4 regions of the Mucilaginibacter sp. FW306-07-L genome follow, and region 2 is predicted to be linked to each of the others. Evidence: riboswitches for the same ligand, from Rfam matches in the RefSeq annotation. Region 2 holds a riboswitch; each other region holds the start of a gene.
What was found. A riboswitch is a leader RNA that binds a small molecule or an ion and turns the genes downstream of it on or off. The one in region 2 is predicted to bind cobalamin.

Region 1 (3,120 bases), 960 kb from region 2:
GTACCATCGGTCAATGTTTGGTATTTATTACCAAGAATATCTGTGGAATTCTTGAGTGTTGCGATCACCATGCCATCATTACCGGTTGCCGTCCTGCTTTCATTTCCAAAAATATCAGTTGAGTTTTTAACGGTAGTGGTGCGGTGGTCTTGGGTGATCGCAATTGACCTGTTCCCAAAAATATCTGTAGATCTTTTTACGGAGCCAAGTTCTTCGCCGTTCTTTCCGTAGATTGACTTGCTTTTGTTACCAAAAATATCCGTTGAGTTCCTTACAGTAAAAGCGGATTCACCATTCACACTAATATCGGAACGATGATTTCCAAATATATCAGTCGATCTTTTTATCGACTTGACCTCCCGGCCGTCCTGATCAACTATCTTGGTATTTCTGTTACCAAAAATATCTTTAGAATTTGTGATCTTATAAATGACCTTCCCATAGTCGTCTTTGAAAATTTTAGTGGTATCTCCAAAGATATTCACCTCTTTATAAATGTTAAAATTTTGGGCGTGTGCGTGTAGCGAGATCGACAACACGATGTATATGGCGAAAATTTTCGCAGATAAGTGGATCATAAGGTAACGGTCTTTATTTTCTGAGCGGAAAATATAAAAATGGTTTAAATGTAATTGTGATTTTTTTATCGTGTTGACATAAGAATCTTGAGTCCAACTTGATTGAATTTAAGAGAAAAAAGATATTCTTATCTTTGCAGCGAAGATCTTCTGATCTATCAGACGATATAGGTCTCACTTGAACGTGAGTTAAAAGGGAACCATGGGAAGTTCATGGACTGTCGCGCAACTGTAAGTAACTATAGGCTTTGTCATTAATGTTCATTATCCAACTTTTAAATGGATGAGAAGGATGGCAAAAATGTTATAAGTCAGGATACCTGCCTGTTTCGGATGACAATGCTTTCGCGTCAAAGGCAAAAGTCTGTACTGGTATAACACTGCTCATTTTATCAGTTAAGTGGTGGTTGTGCATGTACATAATATTTTCTTTAAACGCATTTTAAGCATATAGATCAGGTTGCCTGCCGCTTTGTAGTAAAATACTCTGGCTGGTCATCTTGTTATACAAACTGCTGTTATGATGTTATGAGAGAAAATTTAATATTACCAAACGCAGGTAAAAAACTATTGCTGCATTCCTGCTGTGCGCCCTGCTCGGGCGAAGTGATGGAAGCCATAATGGCCTCAGGTATCGAGTTCAGCGTTTTCTTCTACAACCCCAATATCCACCCCAAAAAGGAATACGAACTGCGTAAGGAAGAAAATATCCGCTTTGCAGAGAAGCATGGCATCCCTTTTATCGATGCCGATTATGATGTGGACAATTGGTTCGAACGGGCTAAAGGAATGGAACTGGAACCGGAACGCGGCGTCCGTTGCACGATGTGTTTTGATATGCGCTTTGAACGGACAGCGTTATACGCCCATGAGCATGGCTTTGACACCATTTCGAGCGCTTTAGGTATCTCCCGCTGGAAAAACATGGAACAGATCAATGATAGCGGTCTAAGAGCGGCCAGCCATTATAACGGCCTGACCTACTGGACCTATAACTGGCGCAAAAAGGGCGGTTCATCACGTATGTTAGAGATCAGCAAAGACGAGGGCTTTTATATGCAGGAATATTGCGGCTGCGCTTATTCACTGCGCGATACCAATAAGTGGCGTATGGAGAATGGCCGGGAGAAGATCAGCCTCGGTGAGAATTATTATGGCAGTTGATCAGGATTGCTCAGTTAGAGTGCCTTATGTTGAAAGGCGGCTGGCTGAGTTTCATCGCTTATGGCGCCCTTTGTCAGGCCTTTCAAATCGTGGTGGCCTGCAAAAATTTGTTGATCTGTTAGCGGATGCGGCAGAAGCTTCACAGCGTATAGGAGAACTTACTGATGATCCTATACTGGCTGAAATTTTAAATTACCAGCAGCGATCAGCAACGGATGAAGCTTGCTGGCTGTTATTTCTTTATTGTTATATCGGCCGGTCTGGTTTATTGGACGCTATTCATCGATCCTGGAGTTGGGAAAAAGCCAGCGCTGATGCCGATGCTTTTGGAAGATGGCTTACAGTTAACCAGCGAGAATTGAAAAACGCAGGTAGCTTAAGCGCGGTACATAAATACCGGGCTTTTGATCAGCATCGTGCCAAAGCAATGGGTGAAGATGCCAAAGGGCATATTAGCTGGATCAAAGCCGCAGGAAGCCATGAAAAATTGTTTCAGAGTACTGCAGTTCAGAGTCAGGGCCAGCCGACCAAGGCTTTTGATAAGCTATATATATCCATGAATGAGCATACCGGCTTCAAAAGACAGATCCAGTTTGAATATCTATGCCTGATCGGTGATTTAAAGATCGCCGGCATTGAACCCGGGCAATTTTACTTTAGTGATATACTTCCGCTAAAAAAAGCCGCCAGGCAATTATTCGGCGGTAATCAGTCGGCAAAGATACCTGTATTTCAATTAAACGAATTAACGGTCGCCTTAGTAGGCTGTCTGGGTAATCCGTTCAGCATAACCGTTTTGTACCGGGCGTTGATGGATTGGGGCGAAGAAAAAATTGTTGCCGTCAACCCTAATTTCCGGCGATATTAAAAACTGATATTGTGCGTGTTTTTGATCTCGGCCATCACGAAAGTACTGTGCGTGCTGCCAATGCTTTCTACCGAACCTAATTTATTGAACACAAAATCCTGGTAGTGCTTCATGTCCCGGGCGAACACTTTCAGAAAGAAATCGTAATCACCGGAGATATTATAACATTCCACAACTTCGTCAATCTTTAAAATATCTTGTACAAAGCTATGGCCGACCTTGCGGTCATGTTGCTTCAACCTGATATTGCAGAAAACGATAAAACCCTGGTTGAACTTTTCGGGGTCCAGCAGGGCGATGTATTTTTTGATATACCCGCTGGATTCAAGACGTTTTACACGTTGCACTACGGGCGATGGCGTTAGATTTACCTTTGTTGCTAACTCCTTGATCGTATGACTAGAGTCATTCGCCAGTATTTTTAATAACCTCAGATCGATCTCATCCAATTGCTCCATAGCATAATTTACTTTTTGAAGAAGTAAAAGTAGCGCGAAACAGCATAATTAT
Region 2 (3,120 bases):
TTACGCACACTGATAATTTCGGCGGAGCGGCCCGGAAAAGTGAATAGCTTGTTTTTAATGTTGTAATAATAACCATCGGCACTAACTGATAGATGTTCCAGAAAGCCGTCGAAATTCTTTGAATACACGGCACCAAAATCATACTGCCTCGCCTGCTCGGGTTGAAGATTGCGTGGCTGCACAGCGTAATAATATTGTTCGGATAGGTTTGGATAGCGGTACAGGTTCTTATAAAATGCCCGTAGCGTTAACGCGTCATTTTTAAGCACCCTATAGTTAACTACAATTGTCGGACTAAATGCTGATCTGGATTTGGCAGCGGCCGCCGTCTGCGTATCATCATTAAGATAAGTATTGAGCAAGCTGCCCTGCAACGTAAATCTGCCCGCGCTAAAATTACTGGCGAGTACATTGTATAACGATAGCCGCTTAGGAAATGCGTATTGGTAAACATCAATATCCATATCAACCAGCGATATATCTGACGCGTAGGATACTTCCCAGTTTTTTAAAGGCTTGTATGATAGCGCTGCCGATTGGTACAACTCACGCTGGGTATAATGTTCGTTTGCGCCGCCGTTATTGTTTAAAAAGTAGGCATCGGTGTAATGCTGATAATTATGCGATGCCTTAGTGCTTAACAGCAAGTGCAAACTGTTTTTCCATAAGCGCTCATAAGCGGCTTGGATAAAGGCATCCTGGTTTACCAAATGCTGATCCTGGTAAACGGCATTCAAAATTACGGGACCGGGTAAGCCACGGCTGGTATTGGTATAATTAAAATGGAGGCGAAATTTGCTGCTGTCGCTATTGCTGTAATAAATACCGCCATCAATTTGTTGTGCTGCCACAGTACTGTTAACACGCCTGCCAATGGTATCGCGCCCGCCAAAATTACTTTTAAAGCGATAGTTTCCATTAGCATTCTGGGTATAGCCATTTAAAACAAACGACCAGCTATCGCTTAAACGTTGCTGCCATTGCAGGTATGGGTTTACCAAGCCGAAGCTGCCTGTACGGATACCGGTGATAATTTTATAAGGTTTTGATGCGCTTAACTGAGGTCGTGTTGTTACCAACGATATTATAGCAGAGTTGGTGTATGAGCGTGCTGGTAAGCAAATCTCTAAAGGCTGAGCTATGTATAACGCAATTTGCTGCAGATTGAGTAGATTAAACCTGCCCAGGTCTATCTGCCCTGTTTGCGCGTCATTCAGCATAATACCATCGTACAAAACGCTGGTATAGTTAGCCCCCATCCCTCTTACCGATACGGTTTTCAGGCCGCCGATGCCGCCATAATCACGTACATTAACGCCCGAAAAATTGCGAACCGCATCAGCTACGCTAAAGGCGCTGTATTTTGAAAAATCAGATGAGCTGACAATCTGCACCGGCAGTGTTGCAGGTACCAAAGTTGTGGTATGGCCTTGTATGTTAACTTGGTTCAGTTTGGTAGTTGTATCTGTTTGCCCTGTAGCGGTTAAGCAAAACAAGCTGAATATGCAGGCCATTGTTACCGCTTTAACTGAGCGGTTGTATTTTAAAACAGATAGTATGTTGATCAGCATTTGGGCTACACAGTATATTGCAGGGGAATGCGACGGATGAATACACCACCGTACAGCGGTATACCATTCAAGCTCCAATCCCCGAAAGCTTTGAATAATTATTACTTATGGCAGGTCTTCTGACTTACTCCCCTCTTGCCCCGGCCTTCCCACAGTTAAACTACAGTGGCATTTGATGGGGCTTTGGTTACAGAGCTTACAGCTGCGGGACAGTTGCGGAGTTGCACCGCATTCCCTTTTAATTTGTGAAGCAACAGATGATGCAACACAAAACCAAAAGCGCACAAATGTACAATAAATAGCCGCATGTTTAAGCGGTAATATACATTAGTGCCATTCATGTTTTTTAATTTAAACAAAACTCATTTTCTTACAGGTTGTTATAGAGTTATCTACTTAAAAAACAAACAGCTATGTCAAACACAGCATTACAATTAGCTAATCGCTATAAAGGCCCGGTCCTTGAGGAAGAGCCTATAAATTTAACCTGGCCCGAGCGTTATATCTCAATTGCTACAGGCGTAAAATTGGGTATATCAGGATTTAAAAATTTATTTAAAAGCCCTTTTTCAAGTATCATAAAGCTTGGGGCGGGTGGTTACTTACTTACACGAGGGGTTACCGGCCATTGTGAGCTATATACCCGCATAGGCAAAACTACTACTGATGATGTGGTGAACGTTAACATACGCTCGTCATTTGTGGTTGATAAACCACGTGTACAGGTGTATGAGTTTTGGAGGCAACTGGATAACCTGCCTTTATTTATGAAGCATTTGGAAAGTGTGCAGATACTGGATAACAACCGCTCGCACTGGGAGTTAAAATTACCGGCCAATGTAGCTAAAGTAAGCTGGGATGCTGAGATAGTAAAGGATGAACCCGGCTACATGATCGGCTGGAACTCGTTACCCGGATCAATTATTGATAATGCCGGCAAGGTACGTTTTAGAGATGCCGAGAACGGCGGAACGCTGATTGATGTAGTAATTACTTATCAGCCACCAGCAGGAGGATTCGGCGCTGCTATCGCACACGTCATAAATCCTGTATTTAAAAATATGGTTAATGCAGATGTGCAAAACTTTAAGCAATACATGGATATTGACAACGATACTCGCGAGATATCTTCAAAAGATGATTTCGTTGTATTATCATAGTAAAAAAACACATTAGTAAAAAGTCAAACTGTTATTTACGGTTTGACCTTTTTTATATTAAATTAAAAGCGCGTGCGTATTCAGTAAACTCAAAGCTGCTTGAGATGTTGAGTTTTTGCTTAATGTTACGCCGGTGTGTTTGTACGGTTTCTGCGGAGATAAAAAGCTCTTCAGCTATTTCAGGTGAGCTTTTGCCTTTGGCTACTAATTTCAGGATACTTACCTCCCGTTTACTTAATGATGAAAAGCGCTCCGCATGCTTCTTCAGAAACTGATTTTCCTGTAATAAACGTTCGGCTTTGGGCTCCACTTCCTTCATGTTTTCAATTGGTAGCGCTATGGTTATGGTGAGCAAAGGCTTGCCATCATCATCGCGCATAAATATACCT
Region 3 (3,120 bases), on a different contig from region 2:
GCAACTGGCGTATGTCCTCCGTTTGCGGAAAGGAGCCAATGGTAGTTGTAGGGAAGGCCGGTAATTTAAAACGCTGCTGCTGTATTTGCTGCCTGTTGGCAAAGGCGCTTAAGCGCTTGTCGTCGGCTTCGGTAAGTTCGGCAACGCGTTGTTTAACAGCCGGTTTATGTACCCTTGTTGATGAGCGGCGCGCCTCGATAGATTGCTGGTTGGCTTGCAAATATCGCTGATCATCATTACCTGTAGCTATGGCTTTAAGCTCCTTAACCTCATTCAGCTTCTGCCTGGCAAAACTCATCCAGTTTTTAAGACCGTAATCGAGTTCAGTTTCCAGGTCGAGGTCAACCGGGCTATGCAACAGCGAGCATGATGGCGCTATCATAACGCGGCCCGCACCAATAGCCGCTGCAGCTTTCTCTATCAGTTCGAGCGATGCTTTATAATCATTCTTCCAGATGTTGCGGCCATCAACCACGCCTATTGATAGCTTGAGGCCTTCAGGCAGTTGTGCTAATACGGCATCCAGTTGTTGCGGCGCACGTACCAGGTCGATATGCAGGGCGGCAACCGGCAGGTTTACAGCAAGCGAGGTATTGTCAAGCAAGGCATCAAAATAGGTGGCTACTAAAATATTTACCCCGCTAACGCGATTGCTTATCCATTTATAGGCATACTCAACAGCTTCTTTTTCTTTTTGGGTAAGACCAAGCGCCAGTACAGGCTCATCAATCTGTATCCACTCCGCACCCTGCTGTTCAAGGCGGTTAATAATGTCAACATAAACCGGCACCAGTTTTTTTATCAGGTCGATACGCTCAAAGCGGCTGCCTTTTTCTTTACCCAACAGCAGGTAAGTTACCGGGCCTATCAATACAGGTTTAGCCTTACTGCCGCAAAATTGCCTGGCCTGCTGATACTCGGCAAATATTTTTTCAGAGAAAACCCGGAATTCCTGCGCCTGTGTAAACTCGGGCACCAGGTAATGGTAATTGGTATCAAACCACTTGGTCATTTCCAGCGCGGTAATGTCCAGTCCGTTTTGCTGGTAGCCGCGCGCCATAGCGAAATACAGGTCGGTTTCGGTATTGGTTTTCACCTCGGTAAGTACGGGTGTAAAGCGCTCGGGTATTACGCCTAACAGCAGGCTCATATCCAATACCTGGTCATAAAGGCTAAAATCATTACAGGGGATCAGATCCATGCCGGCATCCAGTTGTGTTTGCCAGTTTTCTTCCCTGATGGTTGTTGCGGCCTGGTTTAATTCGTTAATGCCAATTTTTGCTGCCCAATAATTTTCGCAGGCTTTTTTAAGTTGACGGCGGTTACCAATACGCGGGTAACCTAAGTTTTGCGTTAGCATGTCTTTTAAAAAATTAATTAATAAAATCTGTTAAAAGTGCTTTAGCCAGCTTCGCAAAGCATTCGTGAAGATGAAGGGAAATGATAGGGCAGGGCAATACACGGCATGCCCATACCTTTATCGTTGGGGCTGCATAACATGTACACCATACCTGACCAATTTGCTTCAAAATCGCGAAAGCATTGTCAATTCGGTAACAGGCAGGTCTCCTGGCTTGTAACATTTTTGCCGCTCTTCCCATTCATTATAAACAGTGAGCATAGTTGGCAAAAACCTTTAGCGTTACTTACAGTTGCGCGACAGCCCGTGATTTTCACACGGTTCCCTATTAATTTAGCGTTTGTAAAACCCGTACCGGTTTGATGAAGATAAGTAAAGAACTTGCAGGGGCTAAAATAAGCAAAATAAGCATGGTTGATGGCGGTGTGGTAAAATAACCGCTACAGGTAGTTTATCTTCTCCTCTTCAAGGTCTAAAAACAGCAGTTGCTTTCTAACCACATCCTCACTTATGGTATCACTGTCGTGGTTCGTTTGTGTAAGCCACCGGCGCTGGTGCTCAAGTACCTCACGGTATACCGTTTTAAATTGTTGGTCAATGGTGCCCGTATCCTGGTCGTTAGAGTTTGCCCGCCATTTTTGCGCCATTTGCTGTAATGCCGGATGCCGGTTAACCTCGGCCGGGTAGTTACTTTCAACATATTGCACCGCTACATGGTTAAGCTGCTTGCGCAGGTTGATGTACATCTCTTCATCGCTAAGCTCATAGTCAGGGTCGGTGAGTTTTAATTTGTTAATGAGCACCGGTAAGGTTAGGCCCTGTACCAGCAGGGTAGTAAGTATAACTACAAAGGTGATGAACAATATCAGGTTACGTTGCGGAAACGCTGCCCCATTACTACTTAAATGGGTGGGGATAGATAGCGCCGCCGCTAATGATACCACACCTCGCATGCCTGCCCAGCCAATAACCAATGGCCCTTTGGTGCCGGGGTTGCGGGCATCAGCTACGGTAATGTAGTTTCGGGCTATCAGGGTAAATAATACCGCCCCAAAGCTGGACATGATGCGCGTAATCACCAGCACCAGTGTAATGTTCAATCCGTACCCTACCGCGCTGGATATACTGGTTTTGCCCAGTTCGGCCGTGATCTGCGGCAGGTCAAGCCCGATAAGCATAAATACCAGGCCGTTTAAAATAAAGCTCAGGCTCTCCCATACGTTTACATTGCGCAACCTTGATCGGCTGCTGAGAAATAGCAATCGTTTATTGGATAGCAATAAGCCCCCCGCCACTACGGCCAGTACACCCGAGCCGCCAATTTCTTCGGCAGTTATGTACATGGCATAAGGGGTAACAATGGTCAGGATGATATCCATATTGGCATCGGTAGGCAAAAACTTATGCATCTTCATGATGATGTAACCGATAATAAGGCCGCTGCCTACACCGCCCAACATCATCCATACAAATGAAAGGGCTGCCTCGTGCCAGATAAACTGACCCGTGCCCACCGCGATAAGCGCGAAACGGAATATAATAAGTGATGATGCATCGTTAAGCAAACTTTCACCTTCCAATATGGATGAGATACGCTTGGGCACCTGTACAAATTTAAGTATCGCGCCCGCGCTAACCGCGTCCGGAGGCGAAACAATTCCGCCTAACAAAAACCCGAGGGCAAGCGAAAAGCCTGGTATAAAATAGTTAGCGGTGAGTGCAACAGCCAATGCCGTAAAAAACACAATAATAAAGGCAAA
Region 4 (3,120 bases), on a different contig from region 2:
CCTTTACGTTTACCGCCACCCTGGTCTACATAACGGGCGGTATCATTAAACACCCTCAGCATCGGGATAATACCGTTGCTGGTACCATTAGTACCGCTGATATATGAACCGGTTGCACGTACATTATGAATGCTCAAACCGATACCACCCGCGCTTTGCGAAATTTTGGCGGTTTGTTTCAACGTATCATAAATACCGTCAATGCTGTCATCCTTCATGGTCAGCAAAAAGCATGATGACATTTGTGGTTTAGGCGTACCCGCGTTAAACAGTGTAGGTGTAGCGTGGGTGAACCAACGCTCGCTCATCAGGTTATAAGTTTTTATAACACTGTCGATATCGCTTTTGTGAATACCTACCGATACACGCATAAACAGGTGCTGCGGGCGTTCCACTATCTTACCATCGATTTTTAACAGGTATGATTTCTCAAGCGTTTTAAAGCCGAAGTAATCGAACCCGAAATCGCGGTCGTAAATAATAGTGCTGTCCAGTACTTCAGCATTATCTCTGATCACTTCCCAAACATCTTCCGCGATCAGCGAAGCGTTTTTACCGTTTTTGCTATCCACGTACTCATACAGCATACGCATGGTTTCGCTGAATGATTTTACCGTGTTTTTGTGCAGGTTTGATACCGCTATACGCGATGCCAGCAAAGCATAATCCGGGTGTTTGGTAGTTAATGACGCGGCAGTTTCGGCAGCCAGGTTATCCAGCTCCGACGTGGTTACGCCATCATACAAACCCTCAATTACCTTTTTAGCAACGTCGATCGGGTCAACCAGGTTAAAACCGTAGCACAACTTCTCGATACGTGCTGTTATCTTATCAAATTTTACCGACTCTCTGCGGCCATCTCTTTTTATTACAAACATACTGCGTGCCCCCTAACCCCCTAAAGGGGGAATTTCTAAGTGAGTGTATTTTATTATAGTTAATTGTCTTTTTTGCTCCTCCCCTTTAGGGGAGGCTGGGCGGGCCTGTTAGAAGTCCTCATCCAGCGAGAATGATTTGCTATCAGGCACGGCATTCAGTACGCCGCTTTTTTGGTAGTCGCCTACGCGCTTTTCAAAAAAGTTGGTTTTGCCTTGCAGGCTTATCATCTCCATAAAATCAAACGGGTTGGTGGCGTTATAGTGCTTATCATAACCCAACTCCTGCAGCCATCTGTCGGCCACAAACTCTATGTACTGGCTCATCAGCTTGGCGTTCATACCGATCAGGTTTACCGGTAAGGCTTCGCTTACAAACTCCTTTTCAATTTCTACCGCGTCAATAATTATTTCGGTAACGGCCTCTTTGCTCAATTTGTTGCTCAGCATGCTGTATAGCAAGCAGGCAAATTCGCAGTGCATACCTTCATCACGAGAGATCAGCTCGTTACTGAACGTTAAGCCCGGCATCAGGCCGCGTTTTTTAAGCCAGAACAGTGAGCAAAAGCTACCTGAAAAAAAGATACCTTCAACCGCGGCAAAGGCCACAAGGCGTTCCGCGAAAGTTCCGTTCTCGATCCATTTAAGTGCCCATGCCGCTTTTTTACCAACACATGGTACGGTATCAATAGCATGAAAAAGACGATCTTTTTCAATAGGATCCTTTACGTAAGTATCAATTAACAGCGCGTAAGTTTCGGAGTGGATGTTCTCCATCATGATCTGGAAACCATAAAAGCAACGTGCTTCGGGCACCTGAACTTCGCTCATAAAGTTTACGGCCAGGTTTTCATTAACAATACCATCGCTGGCGGCAAAAAACGCCAGTATGTGCGATATGAAATGCTTTTCGCCGGCGTTAAGCGTTTCCCAGTGTTTCAGGTCATCGCTAAGGTCAATTTCTTCGGCTGTCCAAAAGCTGGCTTCATGCTTTTTATACATTTCCCATATCTGGGGATAATTTATGGGGAGAATTACAAAGCGGTCTTTGTTCTCTCGTAGCAATACTTCGTCGTTTTCCTGTTTCATAAGCGCCTCGTCAGTTAATATTTTATGTTATTGCAATTCAGGAACTGTCAAAAGACGAAGGCACAACAGGCTGGCGCAACATGGCGCAAGCAGGCAGGCTACTTCTTCTGGCAAAACCTTATTACGTGAAAGTTTTGTCAAGCTGTAAGGGAGGTATCTGGCTCTATTTTAGTCAAACGGAAATCGTTAATGATAAGTGATGAATACCACTTATTCACTATATGCAACCCTCTAATATCCAAAATACTACAGTTGCAACGTCAGCCCATGAGTTTAACATGGTTCCCTTTTAACACCGGCCTAAAAACCGGCAACCTTTACAGTACATACAAAGAACTATCTTGTGTCTTCAAAGATAGGCGATGATAGATGGACGGAGGTAGTGATAGTTTTTAACATCAAGGGTAAGTTATAAACACCGATCTACTTTTTTTTACCAACGCCTGATACGCGCGCTGTATTATCCTTAACAAAGGTATCCCAACCTGAATATGATTTTTTTGAACCTGATGATGATTTGCCGCCACCGCCAATATTACGCTGAAAGGCATGGCATACGGCCACAGCCAATCCATCGGTAGCATCCAGAAAATCAGGTGTTTCTGTAAAGTTCAGCAAGCGCTGTATCATGCCGGCAACCTGCTCTTTGGTGGCATTGCCGTTGCCGGTTATGGATTGTTTAATTTTACGCGGAGCGTATTCGGTAATATCCACATTGCGCGATAAGGCGGCGGCCATAGCCATGCCCTGCGCCCGGCCCAGTTTAAGCATTACCTGGATATTTTTGCCATAAAAGGGCGCCTCAATGGCCAGGCAATCGGGGTGATAATTATCAATAAGGGCTACCGTTTTTTCAAAGATGCGTTGCAACTTCAGCATGTGGTCGTCCAGGCTACCCATTTTTACCACACCCAGGCTAATGAGCTCCAGCTTTGAGCCGGTTTGCTTTACCAGGCCGTAACCCATTACGGCGGTACCGGGGTCAATACCTAAAATTATACGCTCTGGTGTGTTGATGCTTTGCATGTATAAACGCGAAGGTAACAGATTATTGCCGCAGTGCCGCCATATAATCATCACGACTGATCATTACCGCACCCATGCTTTCCAGGTGTTCGGTATATACCTGGCAATCGATCAGGCTGTACTTGCCTGT

Region 1: another riboswitch for cobalamin. It lies ahead of AC3WJC_RS04685 (epoxyqueuosine reductase QueH); the one in region 2 lies ahead of AC3WJC_RS08705 (TonB-dependent receptor plug domain-containing protein).
Region 3: another riboswitch for cobalamin. It lies ahead of metE (5-methyltetrahydropteroyltriglutamate--homocysteine S-methyltransferase); the one in region 2 lies ahead of AC3WJC_RS08705 (TonB-dependent receptor plug domain-containing protein).
Region 4: another riboswitch for cobalamin. It lies ahead of AC3WJC_RS14530 (ribonucleoside-diphosphate reductase small subunit); the one in region 2 lies ahead of AC3WJC_RS08705 (TonB-dependent receptor plug domain-containing protein).

The regions. Positions count from the first base shown of each region.
Region 1 covers NZ_JBYSXI010000001.1:1,017,782-1,020,901, reverse strand. Annotated here, with positions in the region: gene AC3WJC_RS04690 (hypothetical protein) at 1-578, opposite strand, end outside; cobalamin riboswitch at 731-920, shown strand; gene AC3WJC_RS04685 (epoxyqueuosine reductase QueH) at 1,107-1,742, shown strand; gene AC3WJC_RS04680 (alpha-glutamyl/putrescinyl thymine pyrophosphorylase clade 3 protein) at 1,732-2,610, shown strand; gene AC3WJC_RS04675 (Lrp/AsnC family transcriptional regulator) at 2,607-3,068, opposite strand.
Region 2 covers NZ_JBYSXI010000001.1:1,982,143-1,985,262, reverse strand. Annotated here, with positions in the region: gene AC3WJC_RS08705 (TonB-dependent receptor plug domain-containing protein) at 1-1,571, opposite strand, end outside; cobalamin riboswitch at 1,664-1,864, opposite strand; gene AC3WJC_RS08700 (SRPBCC family protein) at 1,985-2,731, shown strand; gene AC3WJC_RS08695 (helix-turn-helix transcriptional regulator) at 2,784-3,120, opposite strand, start outside.
Region 3 covers NZ_JBYSXI010000003.1:999,611-1,002,730, forward strand. Annotated here, with positions in the region: gene metE (5-methyltetrahydropteroyltriglutamate--homocysteine S-methyltransferase) at 1-1,360, opposite strand, end outside; cobalamin riboswitch at 1,543-1,728, opposite strand; gene AC3WJC_RS19615 (Na+/H+ antiporter) at 1,801-3,120, opposite strand, start outside.
Region 4 covers NZ_JBYSXI010000002.1:987,792-990,911, forward strand. Annotated here, with positions in the region: gene AC3WJC_RS14525 (ribonucleoside-diphosphate reductase subunit alpha) at 1-878, opposite strand, end outside; gene AC3WJC_RS14530 (ribonucleoside-diphosphate reductase small subunit) at 987-1,964, opposite strand; cobalamin riboswitch at 2,096-2,299, opposite strand; gene ruvC (crossover junction endodeoxyribonuclease RuvC) at 2,388-2,990, opposite strand; gene aat (leucyl/phenylalanyl-tRNA--protein transferase) at 3,013-3,120, opposite strand, start outside.